4 regions of the Geodermatophilus sp. SYSU D00710 genome follow, and region 2 is predicted to be linked to each of the others. Evidence: riboswitches for the same ligand, from Rfam matches in the RefSeq annotation. Region 2 holds a riboswitch; each other region holds the start of a gene.
The links. A riboswitch is a leader RNA that binds a small molecule or an ion and turns the genes downstream of it on or off. The one in region 2 is predicted to bind cyclic di-AMP.

Region 1 (4,198 bases), on a different contig from region 2:
ACCGGATGCTCCTCTGCCAGGGCGAAGAACTGCCGGGCCACGTCGCCACCGGGCCGTCCGCTCCGCGGCAGCCGCTCGACCCGAGCCCACCGACTGCCGAGGTCGAGCGTCACGTGCCCGATGAAGTCGGCGTGCAGCAGGTCCGTCAGGGTCCCGGCGACCACCCACAGGTACTCGGCCCGGTCCGTTCCGCCGTCGAGCTCGCCGACCAGCTCCGGCGACACCGACCGCATCCGCCCTCCCCACACGGCGACCCCGACACCGACCGCGGAGGTCGTGCGGAGGACGACAGCGTGGCACCGGACCGCCGTCCTCGGCCAGACCGGCGCCCCCGCCAGGCCACCGTCGGGCACTCAGTGCCTGGTCTCGTACCTGGTCAGGAGCACGCCGCCCGGGAACGTCCGGGTCTCCACCAGGGTCAGGTCCACCCGGTCGTCCAGGGCCGTGAAGAACGGTGTGCCGCCGCCCACCAGGACCGGGTGGGTGACGATCGCGTACTCGTCGACCAGCCCGGCCCGCATGGCCGCCGCGGCGAGGGTGGCGCCGCCGACGTCCATGGGACCGCCGTCCTCGGCCTTGAGCCGGGTGATCTCGGTGACGGCGTCACCGCTGACCAGGCGGGCGTTCCTGTCGACCGCGCCGATCGTGGCGGAGAACACCACCTTCGGCACGTCCCGCCAGCGGCGGGCGTACTCGATGTGCGCCGGTGTGGCGCCGGGCTGCTGGTCGGCGGTCGGCCAGTGGGAGCTCATCGTCTCCCACAGTCTGCGCCCGTACAGCGCCAGCCCGGTCGCCCCCACCCGGTCCGACCACCACTGGAACAGCTCGTCGCTCGGCACGCTCCAGCCGAGGTCGTCGCCGGGCGCGGCGATGTAACCGTCCAGGCTCACGTTCATGCCGAAGGTCAGTTTCCGCACGGCGCAGCCTCCCGCGAGTCGGTGTCCGGCCTACGGACCGACACGGCGCGGCGAACTGATCGGTCGGACCACACCGAGGGCCGCTCGACCAGACCGGGAACACCGCGGGACACCCTGCCGGACGGTCGCGGCCTCGTCGTCCGGGAGGAGCCGTGTGACGCCGGCCGGGGGTCGCGCCGACGACCACCTGTACGGACCGACGCCGCCCGCTGAGCGTGGGACCGGAGGTCGGAGGCGGGGGCGACGGACGAGTCGGCCTGTACGCCGGGTTCTGTCCTCGGGCGCCTCGCGGCCTCCCGATGGGCGGTCATCCATCTAGGCCCGCCGTTGCCGGCGGGCTCGAGCGGTCCACCCGCAGGCTCGGGCGGGCAGCCCTCGAACGCCTGCGCGGGACGGCGGTCCGGTCGCCCAGCCGCCGTCCCTTCTCGACCTTGCTCCGGGTGGGGTTTACCGAGCCGCACCGGTCACCCGGTGCGCTGGTGGTCTCTTACACCACCGTTTCACCCTCACCAGCGGCGAGCCGCTGGCGGTCTGTTCTCTGTGGCACTGTCCCGCGGGTCACCCCGGGTCGCCGTTAGCGACCACCCTGCCCTGTGGAGCCCGGACGTTCCTCGGCGACGGGGTCTCCCCCGCCGACGCGACCGCCCGGCCGACTCGTCCGTCGTGCCGGCCAGTCTACGGGCCCTCCGCACGGGGTCCCATGACGCCTGGCCATCGGCGCGACGCTCCCGGTGAAAAGACACGCCGGGGCCCACCAGCCAACTCCTCCAGTTCACCGACCCGGAGTTGGCACAAGCGCACAAGACCTCTACGGTTTCGGCGTCTGGTCGGTCGTCACCTCCCCCATCCGGGGGAACCGCGCCGGATGCCGCCGAGTCGCGCCGGCCCCGTCGACGCGAACCGGGGACCCACCGCACCACTGGGGTGAGTCCCGCCTCCCGAGCCCTGCTCGGGGGCGGGTAGGGCGCATCCCCGCCCGAACCCGTCAGCTGACCCGGTAGGCGGCCAAGGGAGAAACGGAGATCTGCAGCGAGGGGTGCCGAGCGGCGCCCGTCCTCGCACCCCCAGACACCGCCGCCGCGACCCGCTGGACACCTACGCCGGTCGCCGCGTACCCGGGCACGGACCTCGGCAGCCCTGCGCGTCGCCTGCCTCCGGCGGGCTCGGCACGGTCGCGCGTCCGGCTGCCCGTCCCCCCAGGTCACCCCTCATCCGGAACGGGGACCCGCCCGACCAGCGGGCGGCCCCACGGACCACCGTCAGGAGCTCTCCTCACCATGCCCTCGAACACCCCTCGCCGCACCGGCGTCCGCCGGTCGCTGACCGTCGGCGCCTTCGCCGTCGCCTTCGGCCTCGCCGGCCAGTCCGCCGCCCAGGCTCACGACTGGGACCGCGACCGGGACCGCGGCGGCTGGGACCGCTGGGACCGGACCTCGTCCACGGCCGAGGCGGAGGCCCCCGCTCCGGCGCCGGCCCCCGCCGAGGAGGCGCCCGCGGTGCCCACCGGGGCTGCGGCCCCCGCCCCGGCGGCGTCGCTCCCCGTCTCGACCGACCTGAGCGGCAAGCCGACCCCCACCTCCACCGCCTACAGCGCGTGGGCGGCGCACGTCCGCCCGGTCGTCGCCGAGGTCACCCAGGCCTTCGGCGTGTCCACGGTCCTCACCCGGCCCGGCCACTCGCCGACGCAGGAGCTCGCCGCCGACTTCATGGTCTACAGCGACTCCGCCAAGGGTGACGCCGTCGCCCAGTACGTGATCGACAACGCCGAGCGGTTCAACGTCGACTACGTCATCTGGGAGCAGCGGATCTACATGATCGGCGGCTCCGGCTGGCAGGCGATGGAGGACCGCGGGTCGATCACCGCCAACCACTACGACCACGTGCACGTCAGCTTCAACTGACCGGCGGCCGTGGGGACGCGGTACCCCGGCCGCGTCCCCACGGCACGCTTCGTCGTGCACCGGCCGGCCTCATCCCACGGTGCCCGACCTCACCCCGCAGCGCGAGGTCGGGCACCGCGCGGGGAGGCCGGCCGCCCGTGCGCGTCGAGGAGCGCCGCGGTCAGCCGCCGTAGAGCACGAAGCCGGCCACCCGGCGCCCTGCGTCGTCGGCCGGGGTCGCCATCTCGACCTGTCGCCGTGCCTGCTCCTCGACCGGGTCGTCCGACAGCGCCTGCAGGTAGCGCCGGTGCTCGGCCAGCGAGGCCACCGCCCGGTCGACGACGGCGGTCACGTCGACGGTGTGGGTCGCCCCCACGGGCGTGGAGACGGCGGTCCACCGCACGCCCTGCCACGGCACCGGGTCGGCCAGTTCGGGGAAGATCCACTCGTTCGCCGCGTCGCCCACCGCGTCGAGCACCGCCCGGCCCAGCGCCCGGTGGTCGGCGCTGTTCCAGTACGCGGGCGCGGTGCCCGGCGGCGTCCAGGTGTCCCCGAAGTGCATCGTCACCACCAGCTCCGGCCGGTGCCGGCGGATCGCCGCGGCCACCGACCGCCGCAGGTCCAGACCCTCGACCAGCCGGCCGTCGGGATGGCCGAGGAACTCCACCACCGAGACGCCCGCCGCCGCCGCGGCCGCCCGCTGCTCCCGCTCACGCAGCGGCCCGGCCACCTCCGGCGGCAGACCGGCGATGCCGGCCTCCCCGCTGGTGGCCAGCACGTAGCGCACGTCGCGCCCGGCGGAGGTCCACGCGGCGACGGCGGCCGCGCAGCCGTACTCGATGTCGTCGGGGTGGGCGACGACGACCAGCGCGCGCTCCCAGTCCTCCGGCAGCGGCTGGGTCACGCCCGCCCCCGGGCCACGCGCAGCGCCGCGGCGATCATCGGCACCTGCAGGGGCAGCCGTACCACCCCGGCCGCCAGCAGCGCCGGCCGCCCGCGCGCCGCCCGCAGGTGGTGCAGGTGCGCGGGCAGGAACGACGCCAGCAGGACCGCGGCCGCCCAGCCCCCGGCCCGCCGGCTCGGCGGTGCGGACAGCAGCGCGGCGGTGGCCACCTCGGCGACCCCGCTGCCCAGCACCCAGCCGCGCGCGTCCCCGAGCTCCGGTGGCACCAGCCACTCGTAGGTCCGCGGCCGCACCAGGTGCAGCACGCCGGAACCGCCCAGGGCGGCGGCCAGCCAGGTCGCGGGCGCGGGCGGTCGCATGCGGCCACCGTAGGCTGCCGCTCCGTGCCCGCCGCCGACCTGCTCGTCGCCGCCGCGGTGGCGCTGGCCGCGGGCGTCGTCAACTCCATCGCCGGCGGCGGCTCGCTGATCCTCTTCCCCACCCTGGTGGCGCTGGGC
Region 2 (4,198 bases):
GGGCCGGCGGGGCTGGGCATGCAGGTCGACGCCGGGCTGGTCGCGGTCCGGGTGGTCGACCTGCGCGGGCGGACGGTCGCCGAGCGGCTGCACGAGGAGGACCTGCGCGACAGCGACCCGGTCGCCACGCTGGACCGGCTCGGCCGGCTGGGCGCCGAGGTGCTCGGGTCGCTGCCCGCCGGTGTGCGGGTGGTGGGCGCCGGGCTGGCGCTGCCCGGCCTGGTCGACGCCGGGCGGGGCCTGCTGCTGCGGGCGCCGAACCTCGGCTGGTCGCGGGTGCGGCCCGCCGACGCGCTCGCCGGCCTGCTCCCCGACGGGCTGGTCCCGGTGCTCGGCAACGAGGCCGACCTCGCCGCGCGCTGCGTCGCGCAGAGCGCCCCGGGCCGGCCGGGGCCGCACCGGGACTTCGTCTACCTGTCGGGGCAGATCGGCATCGGCGGGGCCGCGGTGCTCGGCGGCCGGGTGATGACCGGCAGCTCGGGCTGGGCCGGCGAGATCGGCCACGTCTGCGTCGACCCGGCCGGGCCGGACTGCCCGTGCGGGTCGACCGGGTGCCTGGAGCGCTACGCCGGCCGGCTGGCGCTGCTGGCCGCCGCCGGGGTGCCCGCCGACGCCGGCCCCGCGGAGCTGCGGGCCCGCGCCGAGGCCGGCGACCCCGGCGCCCGCCGCGCGCTCGACGGCGCGGCGTGGGCGCTGGGCGTCGCGCTGGCCGGGGTGGTCAACGTGCTCGACATCCCCACGGTGGTGCTCGGCGGTCACCTCGCCGAGCTGACCGACCTGCTGCGCCCGGGGCTGGAGGAGCACCTGGCCCGGCGGGTGCTCTCGGCCCGGTGGCGCCGGCCGCTCGTGGCCGCGGGAGGCGCCGTGCCGGCCGCGGGGGCGACCGGCGCGGCGCTGCGCGCGCTCGACGCGGTGCTCGAGGACCCGGTGCGCTGGCTGGCGCCCGCGGCGCGGGAGGTCGCGGCTCAGCCCACGTAGTTGACGTGCACGTGGTCGTAGTGGTTGGCCGTGACGCCGCCCCGGTCGGCCATGGTCGACCACGAGCCACCCGGCGAGGAGAGCATCCGCTGCTCCCAGATGAGGTAGTCGACGCCGAGCTCGTCCCAGTGCTCGACGTGGTACTGCACGATCGCGTCGCCGAGGGCGGCGTCGGTCAGCACCATGTAGTCCAGCGCCAGGCCGGAGGGGTGCCCGCCCGGGTCGGCCGCGCTCGCGCGGGTGCCGCCGAGGGTGATCGACGCGGCGCCGGGGACGTTGCTGACCACGGCGTCGGCGGCGGCCTGCACCACCGAGCGCACCGGGCCCGAGGTGTTGGTGATCCGGGCGACGCGGGAGGCCGTGGTCCCCGACGACGAGGACGAGACCGACGACGAGGCGGCCGGGGAGGACGCCGCCTCCGACCCGCCGGACTCCTCCTCGGCCTCCTCCGCCGCCGCCTGCGCCTCCGCGGCCTCCGCGGCGGCCTGGGCCTCCGCGGCCGCGGCCGCCTCGGCGGCGGCCTGCTCGGCGGCGGCCTGCGCCTCCGCGGCGGCCTGCGCCTCGGCGGCGAGCCGCGCGGCCTCGGCCGCCTGCGCGTCGCGCACGGCCTGGTCGGCACCGGCCTGCGCCTGCGCGGCGGCGGTCTCGGCGGCCTCGCGGCTGCCGCGGCTGGCCGCCAGCTCCTCGAGCACCTGCAGGTCCTGCGGCTGCACCTGCGGGGGCTCGGTCGCGGGGCCGGTCTGCGCGGGCAGGCCCAGCGCCTGGGCGACGGTCACGGTCTCCGACGTCCCGGCCTGCGCCTCGGCGGCCGGGTCGGGGCCGACCAGCACGTTGGCCACCAGCGCGCCGGCGGCGGCGACGCCGAGCAGCAGCGCGGGGCGGCGGACGGGGGCGCGGCGGCGGGACCGGCGGGTGGCGCCGGCGGCGGGCCGCGGGATCTCGGCGGTGGGGGCGTCCATCGGGGGGAGGTGCTCCAGGGGTGCGGGCACGGCGCGGCCGGCGGCGGCGCCGTGGAGGGGTGCGGGGCAGCGGGCGGCACCGGCCGTCGCGGCGACGCGGGCGCACCGGCGGGCACCACCCAAGCGGGGCTCGGGTGGGCGCGGGGCGGCGTCGGGACGGCCGGGCGCGGTCAGATGCGGGAGCGCACCCGGGTGCGGCGGAGCCGGCGGGGTGGTGCGGTCGTGCTGCAGAAGCGCGCCATCCGGCGGGCTCTCCGTTTCTCCCGTGGGCCGCCTACCGGGTCAGCTGACGGGTTCGGGCGGGAAGCAGCCCTACCCGCGGCCGGACGGTGTCCGGCGGGCGGGATTCACCCCAGTGGTGCGGTGGGTCCCCGGCTCGCCCGGGAGGGCGACTCGGCGGCATCCGTCCGGACTCCCCGGACGGGGACTGACGGCCGGTCGGACAGCGGCCACGGTAACCGTCGTTACCGCACCGTGACAATCCCGCGGCGGCGGAGCGTGACGAGCGTCGCGTGTCGCGGCGGCGTGTCGGGCCGTCAGGTGCCGAGCAGCCGCCGCAGCCAGTCGACCTGGGTGCGCACCGACCACAGCGCGAGGCGGCCGGGCACGGTCACCGCGGCGCGGGCCGCCCGCATCCCGAGCCGCAGCAGGTCGGCGTACTCGGCCGGCCGGGGTGCGGGCGCCGGGCGGGCGGCGCGGCGCGGGGCGGACGTGGGCGGGGTCGCCTCCGCCTCGGGCTGTGGACCGGGCGCCGTCCCCTGCTCCGGCGCGGGGGCCCCGGGCACCAGCAGGTCGAGGCCGCTGCGCCGGCGGGGGTCCCGCAGCGAGGCGAAGGAGGGGATCTCCGGCGCGTCGGGCGCCCCGTCCTCCTCGGCCGGCAGCGACAGCTGCCCGTCGCGCGCCGCCGTCCCCGATCGGGGCAGCGGCGTGGGCGGCTCGGGCACGACGCGGCGGATCGCCGTCACCAGGCCCGCGCCCAGCCCGGGCACGGCGGCGAGCTCGCGGCGGCTGAGGGCGGCGAGCGCGGCGACGTCGGTGATGCCTGCGCGGGTCAGCGCGGTGACCGCCCGGGTGGGCAGGCCCAGCGTCTCGATCGTCCCCGCCGGAGCGTCCCCCGGTGACCTGGTCGGCATGGCGGAGGACCCTAACCGCCCGCGGTCAGCCGGCCGCACCCGTGTCGGGGGCCGCGCTGCCCCCGTCGGGTGCCGACGACGTCGCCGACCCCGGGGACGTCGCCCCCGACGACCCCGACGGCGCGGGCTCCGAGCGAGCCGTCGGGGCGGACCCCGACGGCTCGCTCGGGGCCGGCCCGGTGGGGTCGGTCGGGGCCGGCTCGGTCGGGGAGCTGTCCGAGGGCGCCGGCTCGGTCGGCGCGGGCCCGGTGGGGTCGGTCGGGGCCGGCTCGGTCGGGGCGCTGTCCGAGGGCACCGGCTCGGACGGGGCGGGCTCCGAGGGCACCGCGTCCGAGGGGGCCGCGTCGGAGGGTGCCGCGTCGGAGGGCGCGGGCTCGGACGGCGCGGGCTCGGGGGACGCCGGGTCCGGGGACACGGCGGCGTCCGACGGTCCCGGTTCCGCGGGCGCGGGCTCGGCCGGGGCGGGCGCGGCCGGGCCGGACCCGGACGGCACCGACAGCGCCGCCTCGGGACCCTCACCGCCCGCGGACGCACCGCCCTCGGGCGCCGGTGCCGGTGCTGCCGGGGTGACCGCGACGCGCAGCGTCACGGGGGCGCCGGGCTGCAGCGGGACACCGACCGGGTCGAGGCCCGAGACCGTGCCCGGCTCGACGGCGGTCGTCACCTCGTCCTGCCGCTGCACGGTGAGACCCAGCGCGGTGAGGTCCGCGGCGACGTCGTCAGCAGGGCGCCCGACGTGGTCGTTGGCGGCCAGGACCACCGAGCCGGCCGTCGCGGCGCTCTCGCCGGTGCCGGCGCCGGTCTCCGCGGCCTGCGCGGGAGGCTGCCCGCCGCCGGAGCCACCCGGCCGGAGGAGGACCGCGAGCAGGCCCGCGAGCAGCACCGCCAGCACCGGCACCAGCACCGCCGGGCGCCGGCGCGGCGACCGCGAGGCACCGGACACCTGCGCGGTCTCCCCGGGTGGCGGGTCGTCCGGGGACACCGGCTCCGGGGAGGGCACCGTGACCGCGGCCGTCTCGACCAGCGCGGCCGGCGGGGCCGCGGCGACCGCCCGGGACGGCGACGGCGCCCCAGGACGCGGCCGGGCGGTCTGCTCGATCGTCTCCTCGACGGCGGTCAGGAACGCGT
Region 3 (4,198 bases), on a different contig from region 2:
GGCGGTCTCGGCGACGAACTGCTCCATGACCTCCGACCACAGCGCGCGGGCCTCGGCGCTGGTGGCGAACAGCGAGGCCGCCGCGGTGGTGAGGGCGTGGTGCGCGGCGAAGGTGTCGCGGACCGCCTCGAGCGCGCCCCGCCAACCGGCGCGGACGTCGTCGCCGGCGCGGCGCAGCGCCGCCGAGCGGGACGCGCGGGCCTCCCCCACCACCCGGTCGAGCAGCGCGAGGACGACGGCGTCCTTGGACGGGAAGTAGAAGTAGAAGGTGGGCCGGGAGATGCCTGCCCCGCGCGCCAGGTCGTCGACGGAGATGTCGGCCAGCGGGCGCTGCCCGAGCAGCTCCTCGGCGGTGGTGAGGATGGCCCGCTCCCGGTCGTCGCCGGAGGGGCGGCGGGCCCGGCGCCCGCGGCCGCCGCCGGGGGCGACGGGGAGCGGTGCGGCCACGGCGGCGACCCTACCCACGACCGCGGGGCGCTCAGGGCAGTCGCCACACCGTCGTGCGGCGCAGGCCCGGGCCCTCGGTCTCGGGCACGTCGAGCACGGTGACCGGCTCGAGCCGCTCGTGCGGCAGGTACGGGCGGCCGGGGTCCCCGACGAACACCTCGGCACCGCGGGCGCGCGCCCGGTCGAGGAACGGCAGCACCCGCCCGGTCATCACGCGGTCGTAGCAGACGTCCCCGGCCAGGACGACGTCGACGTCGGGCGGCTCGCGGTGCAGGACGTCGCCGATCACGCTGATGCCGCGCACGCCGTTGAGGACGGCGTTGACGCCGACCGCGGTCCGCGAGAACGGGTCGACGTCGCTGGCGAGCACGTGCCGGGCACCGGCGAGGACGGCCGCGACGGCGACCAGGCCGCTGCCCGACCCGAGGTCGAGGACGCGGCGACCGGCCACCGGGACGGCGCCGTCGAGCACGGCGCGGGCCAGGGCCTGCCCACCGGGCCAGGCCGCGGCCCAGAACGGCGGCTCCTCACCGGCGCCCCCCGCGGTCTCCATCGCCTCCCACAGGGCGACGACGTCGTCGGCGACGTGCAGCCGGACCTCGGGGACGAGGGAGGGCCGGCGGACCTGGGTGTGCGCGCGGACGAAGCCCGCGGGCACCACCCTGGTCACCGGCCCTCCCGAGGTGACGTGCTGGAACGGCTCCGCTGCAGGGTCCCGCGCCGAGCGTGCGAGGCGCGGGGGGCAGCGGGGTCCTCCTAGTACCAGCCGGTGGCCTGCGAGTGGGCCCAGGCCTCGCAGGGCGAGCCGTAGCGCTCGTTGATGTAGACCAGGCCGGCGTCGATCTGGCGGTAGCCGTCGGAGGTCTTCGCGATGCCGGTGCTGGCCCAGGTGGAGTCGAGGAACTGCGCGATCCCGTAGGCGGTGCTGGTCGGGTTCTGCGCGTTGGGGTTCCAGTTGCTCTCCTTGCCCCAGAGCTTCTCGAGGCAGGAGAACTGCTCGGCGCCGACGAGGCCGAGCGCGTAGTCCTTGAACGACCCGCGGCTCTCGGAGCTGGAGCTGCTCGGCGCCGGAGCCGCGGCGGACTCGGCGGCCTGGGCCTCGGCGGCCTCGGCGGCAGCGGCGGCCTCCGCGGCGGCGGCCTCGGCCTCGGCAGCGGCCTGCGCCTCGGCAGCGGCCTGCGCCTCGGCAGCGGCCTGCGCCTCGGCGGCGGCGCGCGCGGCCTCCTCCTCGGCGGCGATGCGGGCGGCCTCCTCGGCGGCGACGCGGTCGCGCTCGGCCTGGTCGGCCGCGGCCTGGGCCTGGACGGCGGCGGCGTCGATCGCGGTGCGCTCGGTGCGGGAGGCGGCGAGCTCCTCCAGCGGCGCGAGGTCACCGTCCTCGACGGCGCCGTCGGTGCCCTGCTCCGCGAGGCCGAGCGCCTCGGCCACGCCCACCGAGGCGCTGGCGGTGTCGGCCTCGGCACCGCCGGTGGCGGCGGGGCCGGTGCCGGAGAGCACCCCGACCAGGAGCGCGCCGGCGGCGGCGGTGCCGAGCAGCAGGGCCGGGCGGCGGGAGCCCAGCAGGCCACCGCGGCGCGCGCGGCCGGGGGCGGGGGTCTCGTCGTCCACCTCGAGGACGGCGGTCTCGAGGGCGTCGGTGTCGGGGGTCTCGGCGACGGGGGTGTCGGCGGCGGTGCGACGGGTACGGCTGAACATGCGGGTGGGCGCTCCGAGGGAGAGGGCGCGCGGCGGCCCGGGTCATGGGCACGCGCACGCAGCGCGGGTCTACGGCGTGTCTGGTCGGGAGGTCTCCGGCGGCCGCGGTCGGCGCCGGGCGCGGCAGGGCAGGGTCGAGCCGGCGTCAGGAGGACGCGGGACCGCGCTGCGCGCGCGGGCGGCTGCACCTGCGGGCCGCGGGGGCCCGGAGGCGGGGCATGCGGAGGCTCTCCGTTTCTTCCGTGAGCCGCCTACCGAGTTAGCTGACGGGTTCGGGCGGGAAGCAGCCCTACGCCCCCGCGAGCAGAGCTCGACGGGTGCGATTCACCCCAGTACTGCGGTGGGTCCCCGGCTCGCGTCCGCGGGTGCGGACACGACTCGGCGGCGTCCGGTCAGGCTCCCCGGACGGGGAGAGACGACCGACCGGACGCCCGCCACCGTAGACACCGTTACCGGTCCGTGACAACACGGGGCCGGAGGGACGGGCGGGACGGCTGTGACCCGCCGGTCCTCCGGGCCACTGGCCGCGCCAGTGTCGCTGCTGGTCAGGAGGCCGCGGCGACCTGGGGCCGGTCCGTGTCGCGCAACACAGTGACCTGCGACGCATCGGCAGCGGCGACCGGCTCCCGCGCGGCGCCCGCGGTGGCCTCTCCGACGGTCTCTGCCGCCTCACGACGCTCGGCGAGGACGGGGACGTCGTCGGGCAGCACGCCGGTGATCACCGCGAGCGCCCGGTCGATCTGCCCGGTCAACCCGAGCAGCCACTCGCGCGCCTGGTCGCGCTCGTCGCGCAGCGGCGCGAGCTCGGCCTCGGCGACCCGCCGGCGCTCGGCCGCCTCCCGGTCCAGGCGCTCGCGCACCGCGGCCGCCGCGCGGTCCAGCCGGGCGCGCTCCTCGGCCGCCGCCCGGCCCAGCTCCGCAGCCTCGCGGCGGGCCGCCTCGAGCACCGCCGCGGCCTCGCTGCGGGTCTGCTCGCGCAGGGCGATGACCGCCTCGCGCATCTCGGCGACCCCGCCCAGCCGTGCCTCGGCCTCGGTGCGGGCCTCCTCGACCACGCGCCGCGCCTCCTCCTCGGCGGCGGCGGTCCGGGCTGCGGCCTCGGCCTCGGCCCGGCGGACCAGTTCTCGCGCCTCGTCCGGCCCCGGCAGCGACTGCCGCTCGCGGACGAGCGCGGCCAGCCGGCGCCGGGCGTTCTGCAGCTCGGCCGAGGCGGCGGCGTAGCGGCTGAGCAGGTGGTCGTTCTCCCGGCGCAGGACGAGGACCTCGGTCTCCGCCCAGTTCACGTAGTCGTCGACCTGTGCGCGGTCGTAGCCGCGGACCGCCCCGGTGAACACCGGCCCGGTCCCCAGCAGGCCGTCGAGGCCGCCCGACGGCGGCCGCCCTCCGGTACCGTCCCCCGGCGCTCCGGTCTGAGCGCCTCCCCCTGCCCGCTGCGACATCCCGGTCCCCCTCGGTCCGCCGTGCCGGTCCGGACTCCCCGGCCGGCCGTCGGGGTGATCACGATCCCACCCCGGATACCCACCGGCCGGGCGCCGACAGGGGGGCGCGGGGCCCGCCGGAGTGGGATCGCCGGGACGTGCCGGATCCATCACCGAGCGCAGTCACAGCATCTCAGCACGGTCACGAGACCCTGGGAATGGACGAGAGGGCACCGCGGTTGGACGGGCCGTAGCGATAGTTGCACTCTCAACCACATGGAGCACGAGATGCAGTTCGGCGTCTTCTCGGTCAGCGACATCACGACCGATCCCACGACGGGCCGCACGCCGAGCGAGGCGGAGCGGATCCGGGCGATCGTCACGATCGCGAAGAAGGCCGAGGAGGTCGGCCTGGACGTCTTCGCCCTCGGCGAGCACCACAACCCGCCGTTCTTCTCCTCGTCGCCGACGACGACCCTCGCCTACGTCGCGGCGCAGACCTCGCGGCTGCAGCTGTCGACGGCGACCACCCTGATCACCACGAACGACCCGGTGAAGATCGCCGAGGACTACGCGATGCTGCAGCACCTGGCCGGCGGCCGCGTCGACCTGATGATGGGCCGCGGCAACACCGGCCC
Region 4 (4,198 bases), on a different contig from region 2:
TGCTCTTCTGCCCGTCGCGCTCGGGGGCCTGGGCCAGTTCGGCGGCGCGCACCCGGCGGGCCAGGGCGGCGTCGATCCGGTTGCGCTCGGCGATGAGCGCGGCGACGGCCTCGAGGACATCACCGGTCTCCCACCCACCCGAACACATGATCGAATACTAGCCGATCAGCAGGAGGTGGACAACTCAAAACCGCAGGTCAGAGCCTCGTGAGGTGCCATTATCGCTATAAAGGCACTGGCCGGTGACGCCGGTGTCGACGGTGAGCCCGGGCGGTCAGGGCGGCGGCTGGGCCCCGACCACACCCGCGACCACCGCGGCCGCCTCGTGGCCGGCGCGGACCGCGTCCAGGACCGGCGCCCCCGACCGCCAGCCGGCCAGCACCCCGGCGGCGACGGCATCCCCGCAGCCGGTGGTGTCGCGGAGCCGCCCCTCCGGCAGGGGCTCCACCGGCACCTGCCACGCGCCCGCCGCGGTCAGCACCCGGGTGGGCCGCGCGCCGGCGTGCACCAGGACCAGCGCCGGCGCCCACGCGGGCAGGTCGCCGTCCAGTCCCAGCACCGCGGCCTCGACGGCGTTGCAGAACAGGACGTCCGGCCGCAGCGCCACGAGCAGCTCCCGATACGCGTCGGCGCCGTGGCGCTCGATCCGCGTCGCGGCCGCCACGTCGACGGTGACCGGCACGCCGGCGTCCCGGGCGAGCGAGGCGGCTGCCCGGAGCGCGTCCGGGAAACGGCCGGGCAGCAGGTCGTAGCCGTCGAGGTGGACGGCGGCCGCGTCGGCGAGCCACGCGGCGCGGACGTCGTCCGGCTCGAGCCCGCCTTCGCCGCTGTCGGTGAGCAGCGTCCGTCCCCCGTCGGGGTGGACGAGCACCGTCGACAGGGGAGTGCGGCCACGGCGGACCACCGCCGTCTCCACCCCGCGCCCGGCCAGTCCGGCCAGCAACGTGTCGGCGAGCGGGTCCGCACCCGCCCAGCCCGCGAGCCTCGCCGGGGTGCCGCGACGGGCCAGGTTCGCCGTCACGTTGGCCGGCGCCCCGCCCGCCGTCGTCGTCCGGACCACCCGCTGCTGGCCCCCGACCACCAGCGGAGCGGTGAGCTCCAGCAGCTGGTCGGCGACGAGCTTGCCCACGGCCACCACCGGTCCGGAGCCGGCGCGGCGGGGCCACCGGGGACCGTCCTCGTGCACCACGACACGAGAGTGCCCCGGCCGGAGAGCCCGGCCGGGGCACCCTTCCGCGACGTGCGTCAGGCGACCCGGCGGGCGCCCGCGTAGCTCGGCATCGAGTCGAGGTCGACGACGGCCACCGGCTTGCCGGCGGTCGAGGCGTGGACCATCTGGCCGTTGCCGATGGACATGCCCACGTGTGACACCGGGCTGTAGAAGAAGACCAGGTCACCGGGCTGGAGGTCGGCCTTCGCCACCGCGGTGCCGAAGGTCGACTGGGCCTTCGACGTGCGCGGGATCGAGACGCCGGCCGCCTCGTAGGCGAAGCTGGTCAGGCCCGAGCAGTCGAAGGAGTCCGGCCCGGTGGCGCCGTAGACGTACCGGTCACCGACCTGGGCGAGCGCGGTGTCGACGGCGACCTGGGCCGCGCCGGTGGGCGCGGGCGCCGGCGCGGCGGCCACCGTCCCGGTCGCGGTGCCACCACCACCGCCCGCGGCAGCCGAGGCCGGGAGGGGCGAGAGGACGATGCCGGCTCCGGCGATGGCCGCGACGGCGATGCCGCGGAACGAGCGACGAGCGGTGGACGTGCGTGCGGTCGTCATGGACGACGGTTCTCCTGTTCTCCGCGACCGCCTACCGGGTTAGCTGACGGGTTCGGACGGAGGAGTCGCCCGGCGCGACGAGTCGCGCTCCACCCCAGTGCTGCAGTGGGTCCCCGGCCCGGGCTGCCGGTGGGTTCCGGCGCCCGGTTCGGCGTGGCCACCAGGTGTCGCACGGGGCGCGACGAAGGACCCTGGCGGACCGGCGACGACGGTAGGGAGGGGTCAGGGGGCCCTCAACCGACGGAACGCGGCGCCACGCCCGGCGCGGACCTGCGGATTTGACTGGCCTCCCGGACCCGACACGCCAGCGCGAGCACCGCGCACGCCCAGGTCCTGGACACGCGGCGGCACCCGGATGGGCGCCGACACGCCGGACGGGACGAGAAAGGACGCAACGGTGCGTCCGCACGCCCCGTCAGCGGCCCGCCACCGGTGGAACGGGTGAAAGGCCGGGATCCCCACGGTTGCCCCGCGCGTTGACGGGGCAACGGGACAGGAGCCGACAGGAGGAGGACCCCGTGGGGATGTTGAGGAAGCTCGTGGCTTCGGGCGTCGCCGCCAAGGTGGTGCAGGAGCTCCAGAAGCCGCAGAACCAGGCGAAGATCAAGCAGTTCGTCCGCGACTTCCAGAACAAGAACAAGAAGGGCGGCACGAGCGGCCGGGCCTACTGACCGACCGACGCCCTACCGCGCCCCCCGTCCCGCTCCGGGACGGGGGGTGCGGTGCTCCCCGCGCTGGTTGCCGCCCCCTTGCCGGCTCTCCCGGCGCTCTGCGGGCGCGATCGAGCCGACAGAGCACGGGATCAACCGGCACAGTGCGTCTCGGGGCGACGGTTTCCGCTGCCGGCCGGCCGGGCACCCCGGCACCGACCGGGGTGAGCCCAGCCGGCCGGTCGGTGCACGGCGGAGGAGGTCCGCAGTGACCGAGGGCTCGATGACCGGACGGCCGTACGGCGGCACGAACGACCGCTCGGGGCAGGACGACGACGTGCTGCCGGGAGAGCGCCCCGTCCACGACGACGAGGACGCCGAGGTGGGCGCCGCGCCCGACCAGTCGCCCCGCGCCGGTGAGGGCGGGATGGGCACCGGCGACCGCCCGGGCTTCCCCGGCAGCTGACCGCCTCGTCCCCGCGCCGCGTCATCCCCGCCGCCTTCCGGCGTCTCCACAGATGCGGGGACCGATGGAGGCGAGGGACGCGATGACGACCACGAGCACGACCAGCGCTACAGCAGGCGCGGACGGGACCGCCGGGCCCCCGACCGGAAGCCGACCGCAGGAGCGGCTCGAGCACGTGGAGGCACTGCGCCGGGCAGCGACCCACCTGGCGACGGCGGAGTTCCTCGAGCGCCGCGCCGACCGGTCGGTCAACGCCGCGCTCGGCGGCCTGCTGCGCGAGCGCGCCCGCGAGCGCCGGCGCCGGGCCGGGGGGATCCTCGCGGGACTCGGGATGGGTCCGGCGGCCCGCCGGTGCCTGGACGGTGCCCCCGCGCCGGCGTGACCGCCGGGGACGCCCTCAGGCCCGGCAGCCGATGGGGCCGCCGTGGAAGTCGACCATGTCGGGCCAGATGTCCGCCAGCGGCAGCCGCTCGCCCGGCGGCCGGCCGTCGAGCTCGGCGTACGCCCGGTGCAGGTTGCCCACGAGCCGCTCGGACTCCTGCCACGCCGCGTACGGGTTGTCCGCGTGCCGGCGCGCGGTCTCCAGCGGCGACCACCCGGCCGCGTGTCCCTCCCGCGCCGTCGCGTCGACGAAGGCCGCGTAGCCGGCGAGCTCGTCGAGCAGCCGGGGGACCTGGTCGCCACGGCACACCGGGCCGTGCCCGGGCACGAGCACCTCCGGCTCCAGCGCCCGCAGCGCGGCCAGCGCCCGCGGGTACCCGGCCACGCTGCCCTCGGCGAGGAACGGCTGGCCGCCGGCGAAGGCGACGTCGCCCGCGAAGGCCACCCGCTCGCCGGGCAGCCAGACGACGACGTCGCCGCGCGTGTGCGCCGGGCCCACCGCATGCAGCTCGACTCCCCGCTCCCCGAGGTGGAGGGTCAGCGCGCCGGTGAAGGTGACGTCGGGCGGGCGCACCTCCAGATGCCCGTAGTCCGGTCCGGTGAGCACCTGTGCGGCGATCAGGCCCGCGGCGAGCTGGTCCTCCCGTGCGTGCTCGTGCCCGACCACCGGCGTCCCGTCCGGCACCAACCAGTTGCCGAAGGTGTGGTCGCCGTGGTGGTGGGTGTTCACCAGCGCCCGCAGCCGGCCCGGGGCGACGCCGTCCACCGCCGCGAACAGCGCCCGGTTGCGCGCCTCGGTGGAGGTCGTGTCGACCATGACGCCGGTGCCGTCGTCACCGGTCACGACGCCGGTGTTGTTGATCATCCAGCTGCCGTCGGGCTGCACGTAGGCGAAGACCCCCGGCGCGACCTGCTCGAGCCCGGCCGCCTCGAT

Region 1: another riboswitch for cyclic di-AMP. It lies ahead of ACI78U_RS13630 (hypothetical protein); the one in region 2 lies ahead of ACI78U_RS14950 (hypothetical protein).
Region 3: another riboswitch for cyclic di-AMP. It lies ahead of ACI78U_RS13020 (aggregation-promoting factor C-terminal-like domain-containing protein); the one in region 2 lies ahead of ACI78U_RS14950 (hypothetical protein).
Region 4: another riboswitch for cyclic di-AMP. It lies ahead of ACI78U_RS02480 (C40 family peptidase); the one in region 2 lies ahead of ACI78U_RS14950 (hypothetical protein).

The regions. Positions count from the first base shown of each region.
Region 1 covers NZ_JBJGYX010000026.1:39,385-43,582, reverse strand. The annotation lists gene ACI78U_RS13645 (response regulator transcription factor) at 1-233, opposite strand, end outside; gene ACI78U_RS13640 (dihydrofolate reductase family protein) at 354-917, opposite strand; RNA gene rnpB (RNase P RNA component class A) at 1,162-1,574, opposite strand; cyclic di-AMP (ydaO/yuaA leader) riboswitch at 1,777-1,936, shown strand; gene ACI78U_RS13630 (hypothetical protein) at 2,195-2,818, shown strand; gene ACI78U_RS13625 (PIG-L deacetylase family protein) at 2,979-3,701, opposite strand; gene ACI78U_RS13620 (DoxX family protein) at 3,698-4,060, opposite strand; gene ACI78U_RS13615 (sulfite exporter TauE/SafE family protein) at 4,085-4,198, shown strand, end outside.
Region 2 covers NZ_JBJGYX010000031.1:6,416-10,613, forward strand. The annotation lists gene ACI78U_RS14945 (ROK family transcriptional regulator) at 1-978, shown strand, start outside; gene ACI78U_RS14950 (hypothetical protein) at 966-1,937, opposite strand; cyclic di-AMP (ydaO/yuaA leader) riboswitch at 2,193-2,346, opposite strand; gene ACI78U_RS14955 (DNA-directed RNA polymerase subunit alpha C-terminal domain-containing protein) at 2,474-3,070, opposite strand; gene ACI78U_RS14960 (protein kinase domain-containing protein) at 3,096-4,198, opposite strand, start outside.
Region 3 covers NZ_JBJGYX010000024.1:44,562-48,759, forward strand. The annotation lists gene ACI78U_RS13010 (TetR/AcrR family transcriptional regulator) at 1-447, opposite strand, end outside; gene ACI78U_RS13015 (class I SAM-dependent methyltransferase) at 479-1,117, opposite strand; gene ACI78U_RS13020 (aggregation-promoting factor C-terminal-like domain-containing protein) at 1,204-2,142, opposite strand; cyclic di-AMP (ydaO/yuaA leader) riboswitch at 2,376-2,536, opposite strand; gene ACI78U_RS13025 (DivIVA domain-containing protein) at 2,688-3,476, opposite strand; gene ACI78U_RS13030 (LLM class flavin-dependent oxidoreductase) at 3,837-4,198, shown strand, end outside.
Region 4 covers NZ_JBJGYX010000003.1:124,183-128,380, forward strand. The annotation lists gene ACI78U_RS02470 (DUF222 domain-containing protein) at 1-148, opposite strand, end outside; gene ACI78U_RS02475 (carbohydrate kinase family protein) at 275-1,189, opposite strand; gene ACI78U_RS02480 (C40 family peptidase) at 1,246-1,767, opposite strand; cyclic di-AMP (ydaO/yuaA leader) riboswitch at 1,780-1,931, opposite strand; gene ACI78U_RS02485 (hypothetical protein) at 2,286-2,438, shown strand; gene ACI78U_RS02490 (hypothetical protein) at 2,686-2,883, shown strand; gene ACI78U_RS02495 (hypothetical protein) at 3,059-3,265, shown strand; gene ACI78U_RS02500 (MBL fold metallo-hydrolase) at 3,281-4,198, opposite strand, start outside.